3 regions of the Pectobacterium cacticida genome follow, and region 1 is predicted to be linked to each of the others. Evidence: predicted binding sites of a transcription regulator. Region 1 holds the regulator's gene; each other region holds the start of a gene.
What was found. The regulator PurR, encoded in region 1, represses purine synthesis genes. The targets are predictions, from matches to a motif close to CANGCAAACGTTTGCNTG.

Region 1 (7,446 bases):
AATACCATTACCGGTTTGGTTTTTCACAGAATATCGGGCACACTGGCATTGTCATTTCTTTATTTTTAAGAGGCAAACCGTATGTTCACCGGTATTGTACAGGGCACCGCGCCGGTGGTGTCAATTGAAGAAAAAGCCAATTTTCGAACCCACACGCTCCATTTTCCGTCACATCTTCTGCCAGGATTAGCGCCAGGGGCTTCGGTTGCGCATAATGGCTGCTGCCTGACGGTAACCGCAATTAACGACGATCGCGTCAGCTTTGATCTGATGAAAGAAACGCTGCGACTCACAAATCTGGGTGATATTCATGAAGGCGATATCGTGAATCTTGAGCGAGCCGCTAAATTTGGTGATGAGATCGGCGGGCATGTGATGTCGGGTCATATCATGTGTACGGCGGAAGTGGTGAAGATTCAGGTTTCAGAAAACAATCACCAGATTTGGTTTCGTCTGTCCGATGAGGCACTGACAAAATATGTATTGTATAAGGGATTTATCGGGATCGATGGTATCAGCTTGACGGTGGGAGAAGTCACTCGCGGGCGTTTCTGCGTACACTTAATCCCTGAAACGTTGAACCGCACCACGCTGGGACGTAAACGTTTGGGGGATCGCGTTAACATCGAAATCGATCCGCAGACGCAGGCCGTTGTGGATACGGTAGAACGGGTATTAGCCAGCAAGCCGGCGCATGAGGTTGGAAAAGAAATTTAGGGATGCACGGCTAACGGCGCAAGGCCGGACGAATCATATCGTCCGGTTTCCCTCTCAGTCCCTGTTACCGCGGCACGCGTAACCCACCTTCTATACCATTCAAGCTGAATACGACTTGCCAGAGCTGAAGGTTCCTGGCTCTGAAGGCACCCGCGCACATATTCAAATAATAGCTGAACATCCGGCGGAAGCGCTCTGGATAACGTGTAGAAAGCTGAGACCAGTTTTGCTGAAAACGTTCATGCCATGCCATTAATGTACGATCGTAATCGGCACCGAAATTATGCCAGTCCTCCATCACCATATATGGCTCACTCGCCTGCGCAATATGCTGTACAGAAGGGATGCAGCCGTTAGGGAAAATATATTTATTAATCCAGGGATCGACGCGTGAATCAGTTTTATTGGAACCAATAGTATGAAGTAAAAACAGTCCGTTAGGTTTTAAATTGCGTCGTACAATGCGGAAATAGTGGTCATAATTACGCGGCCCCACATGTTCAAACATCCCTACTGATACGATGCGGTCAAATTGCTGATTCAGATCGCGGTAATCCTGTTGCTTAATCGTCACGTCTAAATCCTGGCAGCGCTGTTGTGCCAATAGTTGCTGTTCTTTAGATATGGTAACGCCATAAACCGACACGCCGTAGTGTCGCGCTGCAAAGGCGGCAAGGCCACCCCAGCCGCAGCCGATATCCAGCAACGTCATCCCCGGTTTTAGCTGGAGTTTTTCACATATCATGGCGAGCTTATCTTCCTGGGCCTGTTCTAGCGTTTGCGCCTGCTTCCAATAACCGCAGGAATATTGCATATAAGGGTCCAGCATAAGAGTAAAAAGATCGTTGCCTAAATCGTAATGGACTTTACCAACGACCTGAGCACGTCGACGGGATTGGAAATTCATAACCCGGGAGAGAGCAACCCGCGTGAGGTCGCTCATTCGCATAGGCAATTTGTTGTCCAAGCCTGCACGTAGAGCGCGATGGGAAAACATATCCAGCCTGTCGCATTCCCACCATCCTTCCATGTAACTTTCTCCCAGCCCCAGCGATCCTTCGCGTAAAACCCGTTTAAAGAAATGGGGATTTGTTACTTGTATATCAAAAGGACGTGAGCCGTTGATCGTAATATCTGCTTTGGCCAGTATGTCCTGCACGATGTTAAACCAGGGCGCAGTATCGTTATCCCGCTCTTCTGTATAAGGTAAACTCATCATGTCTCCTCAACATTTCGCCTATAATTCACATAGTAAAGTATCGTCAAACATACGTGGACAGTACTTATCGCAACCGATGGGTCGGCAGTCATTTGAGAAAAGAAATGGAATATTCAATTTAGAACGACTTCAGCCAGCATACAAGAAGTTTGGCTGAAGCGATGAGGGGGGCACGTTGGAGCAAGAGCGATCTTTTGAGCCGCGTAGTGTGACTAACGACGATAGTCGATGTAGGGGCCGTCGGCAACCGAACGGCGTTCAATCAGCGTTGGATGCACTTCGATGACGTGTGCATCTTCTCGCTTACTGGTAATACGATCTAATAACATGGCGAATGCCGATTGCCCAAGGCGCTCCTTGGGTTGATGGATGGTGGTCAATGCCGGAGTAAAGAAACGCGCGTGGCGCACGTTATCATACCCGATCACCGAAATATCTTGTGGCACGTGCAGCCCCAGCTCATCCGCCGCGCAGATAGCGCCCATCGCCATGATATCTCCACCGCAGAATATGGCCGTTGGACGCTGTTTTTGTGCGAGAATTTGGTGCATCGCTTTATATCCGGATTCGGGTTCGAAATCGCCCTGTACAATCCACTCTTCGCGTACAGCAATGTTGGCTTCCTTTAGTGCTTTTAAAAAACCGAGGTGGCGTCCTCTTCCGGTATGACGTTCCTTAACGCCGGGGATGGCGCCAATATCGCGGTGCCCACGTTCAATCAGGTAGCGACCTGCCATATAACCGCCTTCAAAGGCGTTATCAATGATCGTATCGGTGAAACCACTGTGCATCTGCTCCCAATCCATCACAACCATTGGGATGCCGCGGTAATCTTTCAGCATGGCAAGTAGTTCAGGAGGGTATTCAGCGCACATCACTAACAGACCATCAACACGTTTTTGCGCCAACATAGAGAGATAGGCGCGTTGTTTGACGATATTGTTATGTGAATTGCACAATATCAGGGTGTAGCCTTTGGCATAGCAACTGTTTTCAACCGCCTCAATGATTTCGGCGAAGTAGGGCGCTTCATTGGAGGTCGCCAGTAAGCCAATAGATTTAGTGTGATTGACTTTGAGGCTTCGGGCGACGGCGCTGGGTGAATAGTGCAATTCTTTGATCGCCGATCTCACGGCGGCCTTGGTCTCTTCGGCGACGAAACGTGTTTTATTGATCACATGCGATACGGTTGTGGTAGAAACGCCAGCACGTTTTGCCACGTCTTTAATCGTTGCCATCTAAAAATAACTCCTGAACTTACCCGTTACAGACGGAAGTATATTGTTAATCGTTTGCCTACGTTAAATGTTCTTCCCCTAAGCTAAAAACAGGATTTAAGAAGGAGAATACCGAATGTTATATCGAAGGGGTCTGGGTTGACGTTTTTCGACGGATACGCAGCGTGTTCGTAAGCAGCGGATTGTGTCCGATTTATCATTAAAGTGAAAGGATTAATATACTATTAGCGAGCGGTTCATCCGAGATTTTTCGTTAGAATTATGAAAGAATCAGGATCGTCCGTTGGCCTGTCGTATTTACGGCTACATCGCTCCAGCTACACATTAGGGGCGTTTTGCAGATGAAACCCGTTGACTAAAGGAGTAATTATGGATACGAATTTGAAGATGTCTTTGTTGGCAACCGTGGGGTCGTTGGTATTGATCATCACGTTTAGTTTTATTGCGATACTGAATTAATCGAATGATGCACCTTGCCGGGAAGGTATTCAGGCACGTGAAGTATGAGACGTGCCTGAAAGAGGGTGCTTATTTGCGCCTGTATATGTTCGTCAACGTATGGTCTGTGGTGTGACGACGCGACGAGCGCCAACATAGTGTTCCTGCCAATAATCCGCGCTCAGCTTACTGATTCGTATATCCGAACCTGTACGTGGTGATTGAATAAATTTGCCATCCCCCAAATAAACGCCTACGTGGTCGACGGTATTACGGTTATTGATACGGAAAAAGACCAGATCGCCCCGCTCAAGTTCGCTCTTTTTAATGGGGGCGGCATCACGAAGGTGGTACATCTCGTTTGCCGTACGGGGAATTTGAATTTTGACGACATCTTTGTAAGCATAATAAACCAACCCGCTACAATCGAACCCGGTAAAGGGAGAGCTCCCGCCCCAGCGGTATGGTTTGCCTATCTGGCTCATCAACTTATTCATGGCCGTGGCTTTAGCATGCTGATACCGTTTTTTATGCGCCGCGCTGAGCGCCATTCCTTTCCCGGTTACGGGCGAGGGTTTAATCAGCTTTCCTTTATACAACGGCTTTTTCAACTTGGTTTTAGCGCTGTTCTGTGCGACTCGCTGCCTTGTTTTTCCATATCCTGGTTTTTTAAGATTCTTTTTTACGAGCGCTGGGGTACCACTTTGCATCCGCGGTGTTTTTTTAACCGTTGCGTTGCGCATACTACGCGCTGACGTTTTCTTACTGACAGTGGCGGATTCGCTTTTTTTGCTTTTTATTGGCGTTGGAGATTTCGCGTTGATCTTGGTCTGACGGTGTTTCTTATTGGTTTCTTCGACGGGGCTTTTTTTAGATGCAGAATGCGAACTATGTGGTGCCGCCTGAGCGACATTCAGGGACAGATTGCTGAAAAATATGATAAAAAGAGTAATAAACAGACGCATAATGATGATGGCCGCACAAAATCCTTAATCTGCACAATACAACCAGTATTCCTGAAAGTGACGATATAAAAAAGTGGGTATGTCCGCTTTATTCATATAAAAACGTGAAAAAAGGTTAATAGTTGTTTGCCTGATAGATTTTTCAGCACCGTTAGACTGACCATAAAGCATCCCCTATAGGGAATACCCCTATAAAAAATGGCGTTTTTTTGTGGATGCTGGCATCGGTACAATGACAGTGAATGAAGTTGCCGTCATACTTGTTTGACGGCGATTCTGGCTAGCGTTTTTGCGTGTTAGCCATTCTATAGGTTAAGGAAGCAAGAAGATGACGACACCGACAATTGAAAAAATTCAGCGCCAAATTGCTGAGAACCCGATTCTACTGTACATGAAAGGCTCACCCAAATTGCCAAGTTGCGGTTTTTCCGCCCAGACTGTACAAGCTTTGTCAGCCTGCGGAGAGCGCTTCGCTTATGTCGATATTCTACAGAACCCGGATATCCGGGCTGAACTGCCGAAATACGCGAACTGGCCGACATTTCCGCAACTGTGGGTTGACGGCGAACTGATCGGTGGTTGTGATATCGTGGTAGAAATGTTTCAGCACGGTGAGTTGCAGCAACTCATTAAAGAAACTGCGGATAAATATAAAGCACAGCAGGCCGATCAAGAATAGTAGCTTCGCTACGTAAGGTGAAGGTATTAAAGCGGGTTATGGCGTAAGCGCACAACAGGTGTCCACGGACACCTGTTTTTAAATTTGCTTTTCCTATCATTTTAACCTTCGGCTGGCGCGTTTTCCTGCGCATTGTCTTCAACGGAAATGGGCCATCCCCCCAAACGTTTCCAGCGGTTAACCAATTCACAAAATAGTAATGCCGTCTGATTAGTGTCATATAACGCGGAATGTGCCTGACTGGAATCAAAGGCAATGCCGGCAGCAATACAGGCTTTTGCAAGCACGGTTTGGCCTAAAACCAGCCCGCTGAGCGCGGCGGTATCGAATGTGGCGAAGGGATGGAATGGGTTACGTTTCAGGTTACAACGCGCGGCAGCGGCCATGACAAAACTGTGATCGAAGGTAGCATTATGCGCCACAATAATGGCACGGTTGCAACCCTGATCTTTGATACCTTTGCGCACGACTTTGAATATTTCATGCAACGCGTCATATTCACTAACCGCCCCGCGGAGCGGGTTGGTAGGGTCAATACCGTTGAACGCCAGCGCCGCAGGTTCCAGAATGGCGCCTTCGAAGGGTTCGACGTGAAAATGTAACGTTTCATCTGGCTGTAACCAACCCTCATGATCCATCGTTAATGTTACTGCCGCGACTTCCAGTAAGGCATCCGTTTTCGCATTAAATCCGGCAGTCTCTACATCAATCACCACCGGGTAAAATCCACGAAAACGATCGCACAGGGCGTTTAGAACACGTTTATCAGCCATTTGTCTCTTAGTTGTTAGCAAAATGCAACTCGCATTATGGCAAATTTCGGCTAGAGATGCAGTAAGCTCGTTACCATATCCAGCGGGGTAGTTACAGCGAAAGGAGGGAAGAACAGGTGCCAGTGCAGCACCTGTAGTTGGTGAGCTATTAGCGCCCTATGCCGTTTCCAGCATGTGTATTTTCGATTAATTCTATTTTATAGCCATCAGGATCTTCGATGAAGGCGATAATCGTCGTGCCGCCTTTCACCGGACCCGCTTCGCGCGTCACCTTGCCTCCCGCTTGACGGATACGCTCACAGGTCGCGGCAACATCGTCAACGCCCAACGCGATATGGCCAAAGGCGTTACCCAGCTCATAATGCTCGACGCCCCAGTTGTAGGTCAGTTCAATTACCGCCCCTTCGCTTTCTTCGGTATAACCAACAAAAGCCAGCGTGTATTTATATTCCGTATTCTCGCTGGTACGCAATAGACGCATTCCCAGAACTTGGGTATAGAAATCAATAGAGCGTTGTAAATTGCCAACGCGCAGCATAGTGTGGAGTAAGCGCATAGTGTCCTCGTTAAACAGTGTAACAAACAGAAAGTATAGCGTTGAGAGGCTACCGAATCCAAGCGTTAGGATAACGCTAAAAATGAGACACGCAGCTGGCGTTTGTGCTAAAACCCTACTAGCAGGGGGGGAGCGCACATGGGCGTATTGTACTGTATGGTTGGACGGTTTATAAAAAATCGCTAGTTATTACAATGATTACCTAATTATTTTCATTGTGAGCGTTAATTTTGGCTTGCCAGCAGTAAAGAACAAGGCTTCAATAATAGGGTTGTTGAGGGAGGTGTTGTGCCAGAGCAACTTGAACTCTTTGCTGTCTCCAATCCATGCCGTGGTATTTGTCAGCTGGATAAGCGTGGCTATTGTTATGGTTGTTTTCGTAACCGTAACGAGCGTTTTAGCTGGAGCCAAATGAGTGATGCGCAGAAACAGGATGTGCTGCGTTTGTGTCGGCAGAGGATGAAACGGTCACTGCGTTCAGACAAAACCGATCCACCAGTGGAATCCCGTCAGCCATCGTTGTTCTAGATAATTTTGTCTTAGGTAATCGACTTATATGAAATTTTGTTTAAGCAACGCAAGAGCGTGTGATTGAATAAAATCGGCCTAAGATCATTTTCAAAGGGCATTTATTTGATAGAATCCGCTGTTATTAGGTTTCCGTTTTTTATCATAATAATGTCATTTTTATTCTTATAAATCAGAGTTGATTGCAATCCAGGGATGTAACGAAGCGTGCTAACAAAAGGAGATGTGATGGAATTGCCATTAGGATCTGATTTAGCTCGTCTGGTGCGTGTATGGCGCGCACTGGTCGATCATCGATTAAAACCACTTGAATTGACTCAAACACATTGGGTC
Region 2 (7,446 bases), 1.5 Mb from region 1:
CGGCCTGTTTGCGCTGGATGCTGCGGAAACCATGAACGATGCGTTCTGGGCTGATATCCTGAAAGTCCGTGGCGAAGTAAACAAAGTTATCGAGCAGGCACGAAATGATAAACGCATCGGTGGTTCGCTGGAGGCTTCCGTCACGCTGTATGCCGACGCTAACCTGGCAGGGAAATTGAACCAGTTACGCCAAGAATTGCATTTTGCGCTGTTAACCTCAAAAGCGCAGGTGGATCGTTATGAAAATGCGCCGCAAAGCGCACAGGCGACGGAACTCGACGGATTGAAAATTGCCTTAAGTGAGGCGGAAGGGCACAAGTGTCCTCGCTGCTGGCATTACGAAACGGATATCGGTAGCCATACTGACTATCCTGAAGTGTGTGGTCGCTGTGCGACTAACATCGGCGGCGATGGCGAAGAGCGTAAATTTGTCTGATGAATAACATCTGTTCGAGTGGATTGCGCTGGCTCTGGCTAGCGCTACTGGTTTTAGTGATTGACCTTGGCAGTAAGCAGTGGATCCTCGCGCACTTTGCGCTGGGGGAGACGGTGCCGGTCATGCCTTCTCTGAATCTGCACTATGCGCGTAACTACGGTGCGGCATTTAGCTTTCTGGCGGATAAGGGCGGTTGGCAACGCTGGTTCTTCGCCGGTATCGCCATTGCGATAGTGGTTGCCCTGCTGGTGATGATGTACCGAGGCAGCGCAAAACAGTGGTTAAATAACATGGCGTACTCACTCATTATCGGTGGCGCGTTGGGTAATCTATTCGACCGGACATGGCACGGATTTGTCGTCGATTTTATCGACTTCTATGTCGGTGACTGGCACTTTGCCACGTTTAATCTTGCCGATACCGCCATCTGTATTGGTGCGGCGCTTATCGTTTTGGAAGGGTTCCTTGGTAAGCAGGACACGGATACCGTTAAGCAAAAGGGGCGTTGATGTCTGAGATTGTGCAGCATAACAGCGCGTTGCTAGTGCATTTTATTCTCACGCTGGCGGATGGTTCGACGGCAGAATCTACGCGTGAGCGCGGGAAACCCGCCCTGTTTCGCCTTGGCGACGGTAGTCTGTCTGACGCATTGGAACAACACCTGCTGGGATTAAAGCGTGGTGATAAGCGCACGTTTACGCTACCGCCTGAGTCGGCTTTTGGCGCGACTAACCCGGACCTGATCCAGTTCTTCTTGCGGCGCGATTTTGCGCAAACCGGTGTGCCGGATGTGGGGACGATTATGTTGTTCAGCGGCGTTGGCGGGAATGATATGCCCGGGATTATCCGTGATGTGACCGAAGAGTCGGTGACGGTAGATTTCAATCACCCGCTATCCGGTCAGGCCATTACCTTCGATCTTGAGGTGCTAGATATCGATCCCGTACAACAGGAGGCTTCCTATGCAGATCCTGCTAGCTAATCCGCGCGGCTTCTGTGCCGGCGTCGATCGTGCGATCAGCATTGTAGAGCGTGCGCTAGAGCTTTTTGGTACGCCAATCTACGTTCGCCATGAAGTGGTACATAATCGCTATGTGGTCAATGGATTACGTGAACGCGGCGCGATTTTCATTGAGCAGATTGAAGAGGTGCCCGATGGCGCAATTCTGATCTTCTCCGCGCATGGTGTTTCGCAAGCGGTACGTAATGAAGCCAAAAACCGTGACCTGACGGTTTTTGATGCGACCTGTCCACTGGTGACTAAAGTGCACATGGAAGTAGCCAGAGCCAGTAAGAAAGGGGTTGAAGCCATCCTTATCGGGCATGCCGGGCACCCTGAAGTTGAAGGGACGATGGGGCAGTACAGCAATGCGAAGGGCGGTATGTATCTGGTCGAGTCCCCAGAGGATGTCTGGCAGTTGCAGGTAAAAGATGAAAGTAATCTGTGCTTTATGACGCAAACCACGCTTTCTGTCGATGACACCTATGCGGTGATTGATGCCTTGCGTGAGCGTTTCCCACAGATTGTTGGGCCGCGTAAAGATGACATCTGTTATGCCACGACTAATCGTCAGGAGGCCGTTCGCTACCTGTCAGATAAAGCGGATGTTGTGTTTGTTGTGGGATCTAAAAATTCCTCAAACTCCAATCGTCTTGCTGAACTGGCGCAAAGAGCGGGTAAAGCGGCTTATCTGATAGATTCAGCGGATGATATTCAGGAGTCCTGGGTTGAAGGCGCTTCGCATGTCGGCGTTACCGCTGGCGCATCGGCGCCGGATATCTTAGTGCAACAGGTGATTCAACGTTTAAAAGCGTTAGGCGGTGAGGTTGCGGTTGAAATGCAGGGCCGTGAAGAAAACATTGTTTTTGAAGTGCCGAAAGAACTGCGTGTTGAAGTTAAACAGCTCGATTAGGGCTGTTTCTTGCGATAGGGCTTCAGCGCTATTGCTGTTATTCCCTTCCGCTTTATCTGCTTGTATTCACCCATGACAGTATTAATGCATAAAAATGAATTTTTATGCATTACGGTGTGTGGTTTATTTTTGACCTTCCTTGTCTGTTTTCAAATGCCTTACGGCTTTTCATCGCTTTCAAACGCCATTCTGCCGGTTATAGTGAGGCCGTTTTACTGATTTTCTGTGGTTTCAAACCGTATTTTCTCATCTGGCGGCAAATCCCGCTGGCGATAGTGCGCAACGCCCGTTAACCTGATGTCATTATTATGTCGTCAGGATTAAAAGAAGAGAGAGACTTTATGAAGGATTCAACCATCCGTATAGCGGTTGTAGGGGCTGGCGGTCGTATGGGACGCCAGCTAATTCAGGCTATTGAGCAAACAGACGGCGTGGTATTGGGCGCCGCGCTGGAGCGTTCTGGTTCGTCCCTGATTGGGAGCGATGCCGGTGAGCTCTCCGGGTTGGCTAAAAGCGGCATTATTGTGAAGGAAAGCCTTGATACCGTAGAGCATGATTTCGATGTATTAATCGATTTCACACGCCCGGAAGGCACATTGGCGCATCTGGCATTCTGCCGTCAGCATCGTAAGAGCATGATTATTGGAACAACCGGTTTTGATGACGCTGGCAAAGCGGCGATTAAGCAGGCGGCGCAGGATATCGGGATTGTGTTTGCTGCGAACTTCAGTGTCGGCGTCAATGTCATGCTGAAGCTGCTGGAAAAAGCCGCCAAGGTCATGGGCGACTATACCGATATCGAGATCATTGAAGCACACCATCGCCACAAAGTCGATGCGCCGTCTGGCACCGCGCTGGCGATGGGGGAAGCGATTGCCGATGCGCTGGGGCGCGATCTGAAGTCTTGCGCCGTGTACGCGCGTGAAGGTCATACCGGCGAACGCGATCCGAAAAGCATTGGATTTGCAACCGTACGAGCAGGCGATATTGTCGGTGAGCATACGGCGATGTTTGCTGATATCGGCGAGCGCGTCGAGATTACCCACAAGGCATCCAGTCGTATGACCTTTGCAAAAGGTGCAGTAAGAGCCGCTATCTGGGTTAGCTCGAAAGAAAGTGGGCTCTTTGATATGAGAGATGTGCTTTCTCTGGCTGATTTGTAGTTTTTTTTAATATCGTATATTTATGATAAAGGTGGTTATTTTTTTAATCACCTTTGTTTTTATCGGTTATAGATAATGTTTTTAACATTATTTGTTTTTATCTTATTTTTGTTCGTATTTTTAGCGGTAATTCTCTCCCTTTACCCCAGTCACGCCCTCTACTGACGATTTATTATCCGTATTTTAACGATATTATCTCGCAACCGTTTACTTATTAGAGTTAATCGGGGTTTTTACGTCTGTGGACGATTATTTATTTCGGAAAGCATAAAAATAAGAGAAAAAAAACGGTTTGAGTAGACAATCGGCCAGACCATCATTAAAATGCGCCCAATTTGCCAAAAATTGGCCTTACAGGTAGTTTTTGCATTGATTTAGTGGCGCCAATCTGAATTAATATGCAAATAACGTGATTGTTTATTCCTTGGAGGGTGTTTTGATTAAGTCAGCGCTATTGGTTCTGGAAGACGGAACCCAATTCCACGGTCGGGCCATTGGGGCAGAAGGGTCGGCAGTGGGGGAAGTGGTCTTCAATACGTCGATGACCGGTTATCAAGAAATCCTTACTGATCCTTCCTATTCCCGCCAGATTGTCACTCTCACTTATCCCCATATCGGTAATGTCGGCGCCAATGCCAACGATGAAGAATCCTCCTCTGTACAGGCTCAAGGTTTGGTTATTCGCGATTTACCTTTGATTGCCAGCAACTACCGCAGTGAAGAAAGTCTATCTGAATACCTCAAACGCAATAACATTGTCGCCATTGCTGACATCGATACCCGTAAACTGACCCGTCTGCTGCGTGAAAAAGGCGCACAGAATGGCTGCATCATCGCTGGCGATGCGCCGGATGCCGCTGTCGCGCTGGAGAAAGCGCAAGCGTTCCCTGGGCTGAAAGGGATGGATCTGGCAAAAGAAGTGACGACGGCGCAAAGCTACAGCTGGTTACAGGGAAGCTGGACGCTGGACGGTGAATTGCCTGCGGCGAAAAACGAAAGCGAACTGCCTTACCACGTCGTGGCCTATGACTACGGTGTGAAACGCAACATTTTGCGTATGCTGGTGGATCGCGGCTGCCGTCTGACGGTCGTTCCTGCGCAGACACCCGCCGAAGAGGTGCTGAAACTGAATCCGGACGGTATTTTCCTCTCTAACGGCCCAGGCGATCCGGAACCTTGTGACTACGCCATTCGCGCAATTAAAACCTTCCTGGATACCGATATTCCGGTATTTGGCATCTGCCTGGGTCACCAACTGCTGGCGCTGGCGAGCGGTGCGAAAACCCTTAAAATGAAGTTGGGGCATCACGGCGGTAACCATCCGGTAAAAGATTTGGACCACAACACGGTGATGATCACCGCGCAGAATCATGGCTTTGCCGTTGACGAAGACAACCTGCCCGACACGCTACGCGTGACGCATAAATCCTTGTTTGACCATACGGTTCAGGGGATTCATCGTACCGACAAACCGGCGTTCAGCTTTCAGGGGCACCCTGAAGCCAGCCCCGGCCCGCACGACGCCGCGCCGTTTTTCGACCATTTTATTGACTTGATTCAGACTTACCGTTCTTCAGCGAAATAATCAGGAGCGAGAAAATGCCAAAACGTACAGATATTAAAAGCATCCTGATTCTGGGCGCAGGTCCAATTGTTATCGGCCAGGCGTGCGAGTTCGATTATTCAGGCGCGCAAGCTTGTAAAGCGCTGCGTGAAGAGGGCTACCGCGTTATTCTGGTGAACTCTAACCCCGCCACCATCATGACCGACCCGGAAATGGCCGACGCTACTTACATTGAGCCGATTCATTGGGAAGTGGTACGCAAAATTATTGAAAAAGAACGTCCGGACGCGGTGCTGCCCACGATGGGGGGGCAGACGGCACTGAATTGTGCGCTGGAGCTGGAACGTCAGGGCGTGCTGGCCGAGTTCGGCGTCACCATGATCGGCGCCACAGCGGATGCCATTGATAAAGCAGAAGATCGCCGCCGTTTCGACGTCGCGATGAAGAAGATCGGTCTGGATACCGCGCGTTCCGGTATTGCGCATAACATGGAAGAAGCGCTGGCTGTCGCGGCTGACGTCGGTTTCCCATGCATTATCCGTCCTTCCTTTACGATGGGAGGCACCGGTGGCGGTATTGCTTATAACCGTGAAGAGTTTGAAGAGATCTGCGAACGCGGGTTAGATCTTTCGCCAACCAAAGAGCTGCTGATTGATGAATCGCTGATTGGTTGGAAAGAGTATGAGATGGAAGTGGTGCGTGATAAGAACGACAACTGCATCATCGTCTGCTCAATCGAAAACTTTGATGCGATGGGGATCCACACTGGTGACTCCATCACCGTCGCGCCCGCACAAACGCTGACGGATAAGGAATACCAAATCATGCGTAACGCCTCAATGGCGGTGCTGCGTGAAATTGGCGTAGAAACGGGCGGTTCTAACGTTCAGTTCTCGGTGAACCCGAAAACCGGTCGTCTGATCGTGATTGAAATGAATCCACGCGTCTCACGATCTTCCGCGCTGGCATCGAAAGCGACGGGTTTCCCGATTGCGAAAGTGGCGGCTAAACTGGCGGTGGGTTACACGCTCGATGAACTGATGAACGACATCACGGGCGGCCGCACGCCGGCGTCTTTCGAACCCGCGCTCGACTACGTCGTTACCAAGATCCCGCGTTTCAATTTTGAAAAATTCGCCGGCGCCAACGACCGCCTAACCACGCAGATGAAGTCCGTCGGTGAAGTGATGGCGATTGGCCGCACGCAACAAGAGTCTTTGCAGAAGGCGCTACGCGGTCTGGAGGTCGGCGCAACGGGCTTCGATCCGAAAGTTGATTTAGATGACCCGGAAGCGTTGACTAAAATTCGCCGCGAGCTGAAAGATGCCGGTGCCGAGCGTATCTGGTATATCGCGGATGCGTTCCGTGCGGGGATGTCCGTTGATGGCGTATTTAACCTGACCAACATCGATCGTTGGTTCCTGGTACAGATTGAAGAATTGGTGCGTCTGGAAGAGCTGGTCGCCGAAAAAGGCGCTACCGCGCTGGATGCCGACTTCCTGCGCATGCTGAAGCGTAAAGGCTTTGCCGATGCGCGTCTGGCGAAGCTGGCTGGCGTAGCGGAAAGCGAGATTCGCAAACTGCGCGATAAGTTCGACTTGCATCCGGTCTATAAGCGGGTCGATACCTGTGCGGCCGAATTCTCCACCGATACGGCCTATATGTACTCCACGTACGAAGAAGAGTGTGAATCAAACCCGACTCAGGATCGTGACAAAATCATGGTACTGGGCGGCGGGCCTAACCGTATCGGCCAGGGGATTGAATTTGACTACTGCTGCGTCCATGCTTCGCTGGCGCTGCGTGAAGATGGCTATGAAACCATCATGGTCAACTGTAACCCGGAAACCGTTTCAACCGACTATGATACATCTGACCGCCTGTACTTCGAGCCGGTCACCTTTGAAGACGTGCTGGAAATCGTCCGTATTGAGAAGCCAAAAGGCGTTATCGTGCAATACGGCGGCCAGACGCCGCTAAAACTGGCGCGGGCGCTGGAAGCGGCGGGCGTACCGGTTATCGGCACCAGCCCGGATGCGATTGACCGCGCGGAAGATCGCGAGCGTTTCCAACAGGCAGTAAATCGTCTGGGGCTGAAACAGCCTGCGAACGCCACGGTTGCGACCATTGAGCAGGCGGTAGAAAAAGCGCGCGGCATTGGCTATCCGTTGGTCGTTCGTCCTTCTTATGTGTTGGGGGGGCGCGCGATGGAAATCGTGTATGACGAAATCGACCTGCGTCGCTACTTCCAAAACGCGGTGAACGTGTCTAACGATGCGCCAGTTCTGCTAGATCACTTCCTTGATGATGCGATCGAAGTCGATGTCGATGCGATTTGCGACGGTGAGCGCGTGCTGATTGGCGGTATTA
Region 3 (7,446 bases), 490 kb from region 1:
GAGGTATCAGCTTTATTCCCCGCGCTGATAGCGGCAACAACAGTGGGGTTAGCCGCAGCGCCAATAAGAGGCATTGTGGCCGGCGTTGTCGCACTGACAATTTGAATATCTGGAATTACCACAGTATAACTCCCTCTTATCTGTCTTTAATGCTGGCAACGAAATTTACCAGTAAATGACTTGCGTGTGTTAAAGCCAACTGTATAAAAATTCAATGAGTGAAACCCTATCCCCTGTTTGTGGTGGCCGACATTTCTTCCATCAACACCAATGAACGCATGTTTTACTGGTAAAGGAATGAATGCGTAGGGGTGTTTTTGTTATTCAACACAAGTCTTGTTATTTAACAATACGGCATTAATGAGTTGGTGCGGTTGCATTAAAACATGCCTACTACAGAGAATATCGGCTGTTTTTTCAACTCCATTAATATCCAAAAGGAATAATATTTATCTTTTTGATTACTTACTATCCCATTCATCGGGGATGAATAGCCTCACGGCGAGTCGCCGGTTTTAATTTTATCTATGCGCGATCTGGAGAAATCAGAGAGACCTCTGGCTCTACAAGTGCTGGAGAACGCGATACACTGTTTTTTTGTTTTCACAGTTAAGAAACGTTATGTCTGGAATTAAACTGACGGTTCACTATTTATATCGCCAATTCGGTGAAACACGCGAGGCATCACGGGCGACGGCGCGTGTTTTTGTCGGAGATAAACTCATCGCAACGGAAGTGATTACAGGGTTGACGGAAGAGCCGGTTGACAAATACCTGCACCATGCGGAACCGGAAGCGCAGCCTGTGCGCGTCGAATGGGATTGCGAGGGAACAACCGCCATGACGGTATCTGAAGTGGATATCTGCCCCTGTTGTCGCCATGACTAGCGCTTTGTATGATTTTGCAATGACGTTATTGACGCGCAATAGCGCGTCGCACCGAAGTACTGACTCAGTCAACCAGTTATGCTATAAAAGCGCTCTTGTTGTTCACCATCCTGTGTTGACGACGCTCTTATCACTAAAGCTATCTAGGGTTCATTATTATGATCACGCTTCATACCAATCATGGCGACATCGTTATTAATACGTTTGAGGACAAGGCACCGATTACCGTAAAAAACTTTCTGGACTACTGCCATAGCGGTTTTTATGACAACACGGTGTTTCACCGTGTGATTAATGGTTTTATGATCCAGGGCGGTGGTTTTGCCCCCGGCATGCAGCAGAAAGAAACCAACGCCGCGATCAAAAATGAAGCTAACAATGGTCTGAAAAATACGCGTGGTACGCTGGCAATGGCCCGTACCAATGATCCGCACTCTGCGACGGCCCAATTCTTTATCAACGTAGTCGATAATGATTTCTTAAACTTCCGTTCAGAACGCGCTGATGGCTGGGGCTACTGTGTTTTTGCTGAAGTCGTCGAAGGTATGGATGTGGTTGATAAGATTAAAGGCGTCGCGACAGGCCGCAGCGGGATGCATCAGGATGTGCCGAAAGAAGATGTGGTGATAACTCACGTCACCGTCAGCGAATAATCCGATCTGCATGGCAACGTTGTTCATTGCCGATCTGCATTTAAGTCTTCATGAACCGGCAATCACTGCCGGTTTTCTGCGTTTTTTACGTCATGATGCGGTGCATGCCGATGCGCTGTACATTCTTGGCGATCTTTTCGATGCCTGGATTGGCGATGACGATCCTCAATCGTTACACACGACGATCTCCGCTGAATTGTACGCGCTACATCAACGCGGCGTTCCCTGCTACTTCGTCCACGGGAATCGCGATTTTCTGATCGGTAAACGTTTCGCCAGACAAAGTGGAATGACGTTGTTGCCGACGGAAACGGTGCTCGATCTTTACGGCCAAAAGATTCTGATTCTGCATGGCGATACCCTGTGTACCGACGATCTGGCGTATCAACGATTCCGCCGTCGCGTTCACAATCCGCTTATTCAGCGGCTCTTTCTGTTATTACCTTTGTCTCTGCGATTAAATGTTGCCGCAAAGATGCGTGCCGCCAGCCAACGGGAAAATGAGAAGAAATCGTTGCAGATTATGGATGTTAATCAAGACACCGTGCGTGAACGTTTGCAGTATTACCAGGTGGAAACCATGATCCATGGTCACACGCATCGCCCGGCTATCCATGACCTCGATCTCGGTGGAACCTCTGGTCGCCGCGCTGTTCTGGGAGCCTGGCATGAAGAAGGGTCGATGATTAAGGTGACGCCACAAAATATCGAACTCATCTTCTTTCCGCTGTAATAGCGTTGCTGCCTTGCGGTTTAAGGTCGCCGATCATTGCGCATACGCAACCGTTTTCCTCACCATAATGCCGTGTTATGCTTTACGCCCTCAACGCCAGAGTCTCCCTGTCTGGCTGATGCGGCCTTATGTCAGAGGCGTCGCGAATACGTTCAATACAGCTACCATTACAGGAGCATTACAGGCATGCCTTCCAACGTTGCCCCGGCTAAAATTGCCATCGTCATGGGTTCAAAGAGTGACTGGGCTACCATGCAGTTTGCTGCGGAAATTCTTACCACGCTGAATATCCCCTTTCATGTCGACATTATTTCCGCTCACCGGACGCCAGATAAACTGTTTCGCTTTGCTGAAGAAGCCGTACAAAACGGTTTTGATGTGATCATCGCGGGCGCCGGGGGGGCGGCACACCTGCCGGGAATGCTGGCGGCGAAAACACGCGTTCCCGTACTCGGTGTGCCAGTACAAAGCGCGGCGTTGAGCGGTGTAGACAGCTTGTATTCCATTGTGCAAATGCCTCGCGGTATACCGGTCGGTACGTTGGCGATTGGCAAAGCGGGTGCGGCAAATGCGGCGTTATTGGCGGCACAAATTCTGGCTCTGCACGATAGTGGCATCGCCGCCCGATTGGTGGACTGGCGTCAGGCGCAAACCGATGAGGTGCTCTCTCATCCCGATCCGCGGGAGGACGCATGAAGCCGGTCTGTGTATTAGGTAATGGTCAGCTAGGCAGAATGCTACGCCAGGCTGGCGAACCGTTAGGCATTGCGGTGTATCCCGTAGGGTTGGATGCGGAGCCTGAGTCTGTTCCCTTTCAACATAGTGTGATTACCGCCGAGATCGAGCGTTGGCCAGAAACCGCCCTTACGCGCGAATTGGCAGAACATCGGGCGTTTGTTAATCGTGATATTTTTCCTCGCTTAGCCGATCGTCTGACACAGAAACAGTTGCTGGACTCGCTGAATCTGGCTACTGCCCCTTGGCAACTGCTGGCTAACGCCGAAGAATGGCCACACGTATTTGCCTCATTGGGCGAGCTGGCTATCGTGAAACGTCGTGTCGGCGGTTACGATGGTCGCGGGCAGTGGCGCTTACGCGCAGGCGAAGCGCAGACGTTGCCTGATGATTGCTACGGCGCGTGCATCGTTGAGCAAGGCATTAACTTTTCAGGTGAAGTCTCGCTGGTGGGCGCGCGTGATTCGCACGGGAAATGCGTGTTTTATCCGCTTACCCATAACCTGCATCAGGACGGTATTCTGCGCACCAGTGTGGCTCTACCGCACCCCGACTCCCGCTTGCAACAGCAGGCTGAACAGATGCTGTCTGCGATCATGAACGCGCTGAATTATATTGGCGTGATGGCGATGGAATGTTTTATCGTCGGCGACCGACTGCTGATTAACGAGTTGGCCCCACGCGTTCACAATAGCGGGCATTGGACGCAAAACGGCGCCTCAATCAGCCAGTTTGAGCTGCATCTGCGCGCCATTCTGGATTTGCCGTTACCCACGCCAGTCGTTGACGTGCCATCGGTCATGGTCAATCTGATCGGCACTGAGTTGAACACTGAGTGGCTCGCGTTGCCGTTGGTACATTTACATTGGTATGAGAAAGACGTTCGTCCCGGTCGCAAAGTGGGCCACCTTAACCTTTCATCGCCAGATATCGCGCAGCTGCAACGCACATTGAAATCGCTAGCGCCGCTCCTGCCAGCAGAATATCACAGTGGCCTGGCATGGGCGGAAGGGGCGCTCTCGGCCTGATTGCCTGGCGCCTGTTACCCGTTTGGTGACGGCCTATCGGGTAACGTTCCATGATGAAACAAACCGCCGCAGTTTTCCTGAAGCGCGTGTTTTGAGCATTCTGGCCGCTATCAAGTCGATCTCATTAGCGCGTGGCACGTTAAGCCGAGCCCGTCTGTCACCCTTTCAAGGAATGTTTTTCGCGTTTTCCTGTACCACCGCTACCTTCGCATAAAACAAGGAGAATATGATGCAGCAAGTTGTTTATGTCGCCAGCCCGGAAAGCCAGCAGATTCACGTTTGGCAACTCGGTGCTCAAGGGGGGCTGACATTATTGCAAACCGTTGATGTCCCTGGGCAGGTGCAACCGATGGCTATTGCGCCGAACAAACGTCATCTGTATGCCGGGGTTCGCCCGGATTTCAGGGTATTGAGCTATCGTATTGATAAATCGGGGAAACTGACGCAAGTAGGCTCCGCGTCTTTACCGGGTAGCCCGACGCATCTGTCCACCGATCGTGATGGCCGTTTTCTGTTTAGTGCGTCATACAGCGGCGCCTGTGTGAGCGTAAGCCCGATTGATGCTGAAGGTGTCGCCGGTGAGCCACTGCAGCAATTGAACGGGCTGGAAGGGTGTCACTCGACCAATATCGATCCGACCAATCGCGTGGTATGGGCGCCGTGCCTGAAGGAGGACCGTATCCGTCTGTACGATCTCGCGCCGGATGGCAAATTGAGCGAACATCGTCAGTCTGCCATGACGACGGTATCGGGCGCGGGTCCGCGCCACATGGCTTTTCATCCCAATCAGCGTTTCGCCTATTGTGTGAATGAACTGGACAGTTCGGTGGATGTGTATCAGTTGGATGCCGCCAACGGTGAATTACAGAAGGTGCAAACGCTGGATGCTATGCCTGCGGGTTTTAACGATACGCGCTGGGCGGCCGATATTCACATTACGCCGAATGGCCGTTTTCTGTATACCAGCGATCGTACTGCCAGCCTGTTAAGTGTTTTCCAGGTATCTGAAGACGGCAGCGCGTTAACGCTGACTGGACATCAGCCAACTGAAACGCAGCCGCGCGGTTTTAACATCGATCACACCGGAGAATATCTGATTTCCGCCGGGCAAAAATCGCAGCACATCGAGGTGTATCGCATCGACCAAAATACCGGCGATCTACAACCGCTGGCGCGATACGCGGTCGGTCAAGGGCCGATGTGGGTGTCGGTGCTGGCGCTCGATTAATCCCCCTGCACGACAAAAAGCCCTGCATTTATTCGCAGGGCTTTTTTGTCACGGGCGTTTGAAGAAATGAGTCAACCGAAAGCGCTCGGGTTATTTCTCCGCTTCCTTCTCTTCCATTTCACGCGCCCAGCGCGGGTGATGTTTTCGCGCCCAGCGTTTGGAGACTTTGCCTTCAATCATGCCTTTAATCGACCCTTTGACCCAAAACGCCATATACATGTGGATCAAAATGGCATGGATTAGCACGATAGCGGCAACCGCATGAATCAGAATGGCATAGCGCACGATGTCAATCGGGAACAGATGAGCAAAGTAAGGCCGCCACATGATGACCCCGGTAATCAGCAGCACCAGCGCCAGCCCCATGATGCTCCAGAACATGAGCTTCTGACCTGGGTTGTATTTACCGACCTGAGCCACTTCATGTTCATTACCTTTCAACACTTCAATAATGTTGATGAACCAGGGGAGATCGCGTTTCTTCGGGATGTTATGGCTCACAAAACGGAAGAACATCGGGATCAGGCAAATAATGATCAGTACGCCAAAAAAGGGGTGCAGAATACGCCCCATCTGTGGCGTACCAAATGTCTGCGTCAGCCATTGCAGCGTGGGGAAGAACAGCGCAATCCCTGAGAGGGCGACCAGGAAAAAACTGATAACCACAATCCAGTGACAGATGCGATCGATAAACTTGGTACGCAAAATCATTTGTGGCTTACTCATGTTTGTCTCCCCCTTCTTTTTCTTCTGCTTCGGGGTCATGCTCCATCTCTTCCGTATTCGGACCAATGCCGACGTAGTGGAACATCAGCCCGGCGAATGTAGCGACAAACCCAAGCGCCGAGAGCGGCTTCAGAATGCCTTTCCACAGGTTGACCGGCGTGGAAATCTGCGGATCGTCCGGCAGGTTGTGGTAGAGCGAAGGCCGGTCGGCGTGGTGTAGAACATACATGACGTGCGTACCGCCCACGCCCTGCGGATCGTAGAGGCCGGCGTTCTCATAACCGCGGCTTTTCAGGTCGGCGATGCGTTCTTCCGCTAGCTGTTTCATCTCCGCTTTTGTGCCGAAACGAATGGCGCCGGTCGGGCAGGTTTTCACACAGGCGGGTTCTTGCCCGACATTAACTCTGTCGACACACAGCGTACATTTATAGACCCGATTATCCTCTTTATTCAGCCGTGGGATATTGAACGGGCAACCGGCGATGCAATAGCCGCAGCCGATACACTGCTCGGACTGAAAATCGACGATGCCATTGGCATATTGGATAACAGCGCCTGCAGATGGACAGGCCTTCAAACAGCCGGGATCGCTACAGTGCATACACCCATCTTTACGGATCAACCATTCCAGACGATCGTTCTCTTCCACTTCGGAAAAACGCATCAATGTCCAGGATTTAGCGCTTAAGTCCGCCGGGTTATCATAAACCCCGAGGTTATGGCTGACGTCATCGCGAATATCGTTCCACTCTGAACAGGCTACCTGACAGCCTTTGCAGCCGATGCAGGTCGTAACATCAATGAGTTTCGCCACTTCGCTTTTGTCATCACGCACATGCGGGGGCGGTGTAAAGCCGTTGGTGGCCGAACGTTTAATAATATCTTGTGATTGCATTGACATAGTTGGCTACCCTTACACCTTCTCTACATTAACCAAAAACGCTTTATATTCTGGCGTTTGTGAATTAGCGTCGCCGACGCTGGGCGTGAGTGTGTTCGCCAGGAAGCCCTTGCGCGTGGCACCCTCAAAGCCCCAGTGACAAGGGATGCCAATGGTTTCTACGCTATGACCGGCAATGTGCAGTGTCTTAATCCGTTTGGTCACCACCGCTTTGGCTTTGATGTAGCCTCGCTGACAGGAGACTTTGACTTCATCACCCGCCTTAATGCCTTTGCTCTGTGCCAGATTTTCGCCGATCTCAATAAACTGCTCTGGCTGCACAATAGCGTTTAGTCGCGCGTGTTTTGTCCAGTGACGGAACAACTCGGTAATCGAGTAGGTGGTCGCGACGTAAGGGAAATCCTTCGCGGTGCCCATAGTCTTCGCGTCGCGGGCAAACAGGCGCGCGACCGGGCTGGAGATCACCGCCGGATGCAGCGGGTTAGTGCCGATAGGGGACTCGATCGGTTCATAGTGTTCAGGGAATGGCCCGTCGACTAATTTGTCTACGGAGA

Region 2: carA (glutamine-hydrolyzing carbamoyl-phosphate synthase small subunit) is a predicted target of PurR. The motif match lies at 3,709-3,726, and genes of this name have one in related genera.
Region 3: purE (5-(carboxyamino)imidazole ribonucleotide mutase) is a predicted target of PurR. The motif match lies at 2,318-2,335, and genes of this name have one in related genera.

The regions. Positions count from the first base shown of each region.
Region 1 covers NZ_CP133656.1:1,814,571-1,822,016, forward strand. Annotated here, with positions in the region: gene RFN81_RS08515 (riboflavin synthase subunit alpha) at 82-717, shown strand; gene cfa (cyclopropane fatty acyl phospholipid synthase) at 782-1,933, opposite strand; gene purR (HTH-type transcriptional repressor PurR) at 2,149-3,174, opposite strand; gene RFN81_RS08530 (YnhF family membrane protein) at 3,544-3,633, shown strand; gene RFN81_RS08535 (C40 family peptidase) at 3,726-4,577, opposite strand; gene RFN81_RS08540 (Grx4 family monothiol glutaredoxin) at 4,906-5,256, shown strand; gene rnt (ribonuclease T) at 5,358-6,029, opposite strand; gene gloA (lactoylglutathione lyase) at 6,178-6,585, opposite strand; gene RFN81_RS08555 (DUF1289 domain-containing protein) at 6,874-7,113, shown strand; gene slyA (transcriptional regulator SlyA) at 7,342-7,446, shown strand, end outside.
Region 2 covers NZ_CP133656.1:3,318,213-3,325,658, reverse strand. Annotated here, with positions in the region: gene ileS (isoleucine--tRNA ligase) at 1-436, shown strand, start outside; gene lspA (signal peptidase II) at 433-945, shown strand; gene fkpB (FKBP-type peptidyl-prolyl cis-trans isomerase) at 945-1,418, shown strand; gene ispH (4-hydroxy-3-methylbut-2-enyl diphosphate reductase) at 1,399-2,349, shown strand; gene RFN81_RS15240 (hypothetical protein) at 2,454-2,642, shown strand; gene dapB (4-hydroxy-tetrahydrodipicolinate reductase) at 2,691-3,512, shown strand; gene carA (glutamine-hydrolyzing carbamoyl-phosphate synthase small subunit) at 3,949-5,097, shown strand; gene carB (carbamoyl-phosphate synthase large subunit) at 5,112-7,446, shown strand, end outside.
Region 3 covers NZ_CP133656.1:1,322,838-1,330,283, forward strand. Annotated here, with positions in the region: gene RFN81_RS06330 (hypothetical protein) at 1-122, opposite strand, end outside; gene RFN81_RS06335 (hypothetical protein) at 622-888, shown strand; gene ppiB (peptidylprolyl isomerase B) at 1,047-1,541, shown strand; gene lpxH (UDP-2,3-diacylglucosamine diphosphatase) at 1,552-2,274, shown strand; gene purE (5-(carboxyamino)imidazole ribonucleotide mutase) at 2,461-2,970, shown strand; gene purK (5-(carboxyamino)imidazole ribonucleotide synthase) at 2,967-4,037, shown strand; gene pgl (6-phosphogluconolactonase) at 4,267-5,265, shown strand; gene fdnI (formate dehydrogenase-N subunit gamma) at 5,356-5,991, opposite strand; gene fdxH (formate dehydrogenase subunit beta) at 5,984-6,892, opposite strand; gene fdnG (formate dehydrogenase-N subunit alpha) at 6,905-7,446, opposite strand, start outside.